DNA from 2 places in the Lactobacillus sp. ESL0228 genome. Region 2 is predicted to be linked to the other one. Evidence: predicted binding sites of a transcription regulator. Region 2 holds the regulator's gene; the other holds the start of a gene.

Region 1 (3,219 bases), 220 kb from region 2:
CTTTTTTAATGAACACTGGAGTATTATCTTGATGATTTTCTGCCTTAACTTCTTTAAAACGGTAAGCATTCATAATAATATCAGGTGTTGTAGTATTTAAAGCTCGGGCAATAGAATCGAGCTTCTGAATACTAATATTTTGATTCTTAGTTCTTTCAAGACGAGAAATAAAGTTTACGGACAAATCACTCAACTCTGCAAGGTCCTCTTGTGTCAACTTCTGTTCACGTCGTCGACGGCATATTTCTTTTCCTAAATTTATACTCATGGAATAAATTCAACCCTTTCAAAAATATAATTCCATATTCCATAATAACAGATTAATTATAGAAATAAACAAAAAAACAAAAAATAATAACTAAAACATTCAAATTCAATAAAATCTTAAAACATAACAGCAAATTTATCGAAGTAAAAAGTTTTAATTTATACTCTAAAAAGTATTATAAGACAAATTAGTAAAAATTTAAATAAAATTGCACTAAAAAAATAAACTTAAAATCAAAAAACTTAAAATCAAAAATATTTTTGTATAATTACCAATTGCTTGATAATCTAAGCTAAAATAAATAACCTGGCTTTCTTAACAGATTATTTATTTATAATATATAAATTCTAAAATAAAAAGCGCTTTATTACAATTTTTGCTCTAATAAGCAAAAATAAAATTGTTTTATGATCGAAAGATGGTTAAATTTTGATATGAAATAACAAAATTTAGAAAAAATACTTGTTAAAATCCATGATAGAAATATCAAAATTACCAAGCAAATTTGATACCGCTTTAATTATAAACTGCTTGCTTAAATAAACATTATAAAAAATCTTATTTAAACTCTAAATTTAAATAGATGTTGTTCATTGAGATTTAAATACAATTATTGATACCGCTTAAAAAGTTTAAATTAATGGAGAACAGGCAAGCAATAATTAACTTCGTATAATATATATTATGTAAAGTTAAAATGAGACTTTATTATAAATCGAGGAACGTTATCGCTTTATTTATAATTAAGTCAAAAATTGGTTAGATAGAATAACCTTTTGAATAATTTAAAACCACTGTAAATTAAACCTGGAGTTTAAAATGAGCATATGTAAATTTGATAATATTTATCGATAAATAATCAATCTCCTTTTTGTTGAGATCAAAAATTTAGTCAATTATATTTATTAAACGGTGATATATAAAACCAATGTAAAATTGCTCTAATAAATGAATTGGTTTTTAGTGAAGAAAGTATGATTAATAATGCCGTAATTTAGCTTATTAAATCGGTTTACCTATCATTAAAATTATAGTTTTAATGATAGGTAAAAGCTTTGATTAACAGGTATTTATAATAATATAATTTTTTAAAAAATATTTTATGCTCTATAAAACATAACAAATATTGCTCAATTAATTTTTCTTGCTATTCTACTAATCTTCTCTTTAAAAGCTATCTGGGCTTTGACTTTTTTAAAGACAAACATATATTCCTGTTTTATAATTAAATAAAGATTATTATGCTAGGAGAACTAACTTTTGGAGACAAATAAGTACTTAAATTTAATTCAAACTGAATTACAAAATATGCCCGATTATATTAAGGAATATAACTTTGGAACCAATCATTCTTTGGCAACGTCATATCAGTATTTAACTGAAATTAGACGTTTTTTTGACTGGTTGCGAACTGAAGGAATATCAAGAGTGAACAATAATAAGCAAGTTACCGTTGAAACACTAGCTAACTTACATCGAAATGATATTATGCTATACATTAATTATTTAGGACATACAAAGAATCAGCAAGGCCATTTAAATTCACCGACTACAATAAATCGTTCAATTAATGCATTGCGCTCTCTTTTTAAGTTTTTGACGATAACAGCAGATAACAATGATGGTCAACCGTATTTCGAACGAAATGTAATGCTTAAGATTGATTCACTTAATGATACAAAAACTCTTAATTATCGAGCTCATGTTCTTGAATCTCATATGTATATCGGTAACTTGAAATACCAGTTTTTAGATTTTATTGAAAACGAGTATGAACAGCGTTGTAATAAACAAGCCCTTCCCTCCTTTAAAGTTAATAAGCAACGTGATATAGCGATTATTGCTTTAATATTAGGCACCGGTATTCGTGTTTCTGAATGTGCTGGAATTAATGTTGCTGATTTAAATTTACGTAAAGCAACTTTAGATGTAACGAGAAAAGGTGGTCAACGAGATAGTGTTCCTATTGCTGAATGGACGCTTGATTATCTGATAGATTATAAAAAAGTTCGCAAGCAACGGTATAATGTTACCAAAAGAGAATCCGCCCTATTCTTAACTAATTGGCATCAACAAACAAAGAGAATTACTTCAAATGCAATTGAGAAGATGGTTAACAAATATTCGGCGGCATTTGGTCATCCTTTAACACCACATAAATTAAGGCATACTCTTGCTTCTGAATTATATGGTGTTACCAAAGATCAAGTTTTAGTTGCACAACAACTTGGTCAAAAAGGAACGACAGCAACGGATTTATATACTCATGTTGATCAAACAAAGCAACGACAAGCATTAAATGATATTTCAGCAAATGATGATCCAAAACAAGGGAATTAAAAAATCTAGTAGGTAAAAATCACCTACTAGATTTTTTAATTGAACCATGTTTGCCAATCAGCTTCATTTAAAGCGGCAAAACACATTGCTATCTCCTCTTGGTTATTGTGTTTAAACGATAGTGGTGGCAATTTATCAAGAGAAAAGTAAGAGCAAGAACTCGTTTCGGTATTTGGAATAAACTGGCCACCTATTTCGTGACATAAAAAAATAATATTGCATACATTGATGGCTCGCTCAATACGATTTTTACCATGAATATTAGTTTGACTATTCTTAATTGCTATCACCCTGTTAACCGTAATATCTCGTCCAGCTTCTTCTTTCACTTCTTTAATACAATTATCTCTAACAGAAAGATTAGGTTCACACCATCCACCTGGCATAGACCAAAGGTTGTCGGTTGTTTCCTTGACTAAAAGTATTTGGTTGTTTTTAAAAACAGCAGCACGTGTAGCTAATTTTGGGGTTTGGTAGCCATCCTCACTGCTAAACATAAATTTAATCTGCTTTTTAGGTAGTCCCGTTTTGGAAGTCATCATTTCGGTTGCAATTTCTCTCAATCTAGTATAACGCTCTAAATCAAACCGATCGCGTCCAAATTCTAAACC
Region 2 (3,219 bases):
GCGACTGATTGAACAGCTGAGACATCATTAGTTGCATGTGCCATTAAATCACCTGTTCTATGCCGTTGATAAAAGGTTCGATCCATTTCCATAAAGTGACGAAATAATTTTGAACGTAGTTTAAGTTCAAGCTTAGCGGCTCCACCCCATATTTGTTTACGCCAAAAATAACGAAAACCATATAATAATAATGCAGCAATAAGAATTGCAAAAATTAATACAGCATATTCTTGCCAACTAATGTACCCTTGATTTAATTGGTCTGCCATTAACCCTAAAATTCTTGGTGGAACTAAATTGACCACAGAAGTTAAAGCTAAAAATGCAACTCCAATTATATATCTCCTTTTTTCTTGTTTAAAAAACCATTTTAATTTAAAAAATATACCCATTTTTCACCTATCTTGCCTAAATAAAAAGACGAGAATAAATCCTCGTCTTTAATTTCAATCTAGTAAGACCTTTTATTTTTGATGCTTCATCATGTTCATCACTTGGTTAACCTTCTTTGCCGAAGGCTTTTGTCCCATTTGTGACATCATGGCAACAATCATATCTTCACTGATTGGTGGATTATCCTTAAAATATTTCTTCATATATGCTCTAGCACCATAAAAGCCTCCAACTAGACCTATTAAAAGTGCAATAACTATTAAAAAGATCGCTAATCCCAATTTCATAAAATAATCACCTCAATTTGTCCAATAGGTATATCTTACCTAAAAATCACATAAATTTAAAGGTCTAACTTAATCTTTTCTTAAACCTTTTTTACGTTGAACTGCTTTTGCTTTTTCAGATGTTAATTCGTTACCGTTTTTGTCAATTATGACTAAATTCTCAACATCTTGTTTAAATCCAGCCCGAAAATTCGCAATAAATTTCTTATGCAGTTCCCGACGCTCTCTTTCTTCCTCATCGGTTAGTCCGACAGATTTTTTCTTGTGGTACAATTCATTAATTCTATTTGTTAATTTTTTTTCATTATCTTTCGTCATGTTACACCTCTTGGTTTAAAAGTCTAACCTATTTTTACAAATAAAAAAAGGTTTAATAATTAGAACGTTTGTTTGTACTTGATAGTTATATCTGGTAAAATAACATTAAAATTAAGTCCGCTACATGGGAGAAATCTATGACTACCAAACAAAGCTCTAAACAATTACAAATACTTCAATACATATATGACACGGTTCAAAAACGTGGATTCCCACCGACTGTCCGTGAAATCTGCCATGAAGTTGATCTATCTTCAACTTCGACGGTTCATGGTCACTTAGCGCGCTTGCAGCGAAAAGGGTTACTAATTAAAGATGCAACCAAACCGCGTGCCCTTGAAATAACAGAAGCTGGAAAGAATGCGCTTGGTGTAAAGCCATCAGAAATTCCAATTGTAGGTGTTGTTACGGCAGGGCAACCGATTCTTGCCGTAGAAGATATTGAAGACTACTTTCCTCTACCTCCAGACTTAGCAAATGACGCGGGTGACCTGTTTATGCTTAGGGTACACGGCGAAAGCATGATCAATGCTGGCATATTAAACGGTGATAATGTAATTGTGCGTAAACAAAGTTCTGCTACTAACGGTGAAATTGTCGTTGCCATGACAGATGAAAACGAAGCAACTGTTAAACGTTTCTATAAAGAAAAGAACCATTACCGTCTTCAACCAGAGAACGATTCAATGTCACCAATTATTTTATCAAGTGTTCATATTCTTGGAAAAGTTATAGGCTTGTATCGCAACAGTATTATTTAAAGTAACCCAACTGATAATAGCTTTATAAAAACCGTAACTTCACTGTTACGGTTTTTTAATAGTCGACATTTTATATTTTTCCACATTAATTAAATATCATGAATTCACAAATTTTTGGAGCTTTTTGCATGCTTAACCTTGCTATAACAATATTTTTTCTTTGGATTGTGAAATTTTCTGCTGTTTCATATAGGTTTCACAACCATATTTTTCACAAAGTTTACTTAAACATCAGCAATTATTTTAGCCGCTAAAGTGAGAGCAGTTTCATGAGCATCCAGTCCCCAGCCCCTATCTTTGTGACATTCAATACTACTTAATGAATCTGCAGTAAATAAGATTTGAGCAAAATCAACTCGGCGAAATTGAGCACATGCAGCCATGGCTGCACACTCCATTTCAACACAAGCAGCACCAAGTTTTCTAAATTGTTGAACTTTTTGAGCCGTTTCTCTGAAAAAACCATCAGTTGTCCAGGTTAAAACTTTCTTAGCTTTTAAACCATTTTGTTTCATTAAAAATTCAATTCGGCTTAAATAAGCTGAGTTTAAGTCAACAAAGTTGCTGGCTTCCATATAATGAAATGAAGTACCTTCATCTCTAATTGCTTTAGTTGGTAATAAAAAATAACCTTCTGGAAGGTCAACCAATGTTCCAGCCGAACCAATCGTTAATATTTGCTTAACCCCATAACTAATTAGCCAATCAAGTAATTCCGTGGCAGCTGCAGCACCCAGTTTGGCTTGACAAAATGTGATTTTCTCTTGACCAATTTCAACTTCATAAATGGGGGTTTTACCTTCAAAGCAATCAAATTGTCCTATTAAACGATGCGGATATACTATTAAAAATTGTTTTATTGCGTCCTTTGTAATAAATGCAAATAACAATTTTCGGTGAAAGTGATAGTTCACTTTACTTCTTTCATGGTCTGGCTCTAGTACTGCGTTTCGATTTGCGTCAAAATCTAATAAAAATGGCTGTTGCACTTTAAAACCTCCTAGCTAAAATAAGATTACTGGTATTTTAGCATAAAAAAAGAACTATCCTTATCAAAAAGATAGTTCTTTTTATTTGATTAACGACGTCTCTCTGCGATTCTTGCAGACTTACCATGACGTTCACGCAAGTAGTAAAGCTTAGCACGACGTACACGACCGTGACGCAATACTTCAACCTTGGCTACACGTGGATCATTAACTGGGAAGGTACGTTCAACACCAACACCAGAAGCAATCTTACGTACAGTGTAAGCAGCAGCTATACCTGTACCCTTACGCTTGATTACAACGCCTTCAAACATCTGAATACGTTCATGAGTACCTTCAACAACACGGACGTGAACACGAATAGTGTCACCAGCGCGGAATTTAGGAATATCATCACGTAATTGGTCTTTAGTCAATTCTTGAATTAATGGATCCATTATTATTCTCCTTCTTCGGCATTCATAAACGCTA

What was found. Region 2 encodes LexA, which represses DNA repair genes until DNA is damaged. Its sites were predicted from a motif close to CNAACANNTGTTNG; they were not measured.
Region 1: xerS (tyrosine recombinase XerS) is a predicted target of LexA. The motif match lies at 1,470-1,483, and genes of this name have one in related genera.

Annotation. Positions count from the first base shown of each region.
Region 1 is NZ_REHJ01000008.1:123,453-126,671, forward strand. It holds gene F5ESL0228_RS04025 (helix-turn-helix domain-containing protein) at 1-268, opposite strand, end outside; gene xerS (tyrosine recombinase XerS) at 1,529-2,608, shown strand; gene F5ESL0228_RS04035 (NUDIX hydrolase N-terminal domain-containing protein) at 2,644-3,219, opposite strand, start outside.
Region 2 is NZ_REHJ01000008.1:344,804-348,022, forward strand. It holds gene F5ESL0228_RS05145 (ABC transporter ATP-binding protein) at 1-392, opposite strand, end outside; gene F5ESL0228_RS05150 (YneF family protein) at 465-680, opposite strand; gene F5ESL0228_RS05155 (DUF896 domain-containing protein) at 750-998, opposite strand; gene lexA (transcriptional repressor LexA) at 1,136-1,759, shown strand; gene F5ESL0228_RS05165 (nucleoside phosphorylase) at 1,984-2,748, opposite strand; gene rplS (50S ribosomal protein L19) at 2,838-3,185, opposite strand.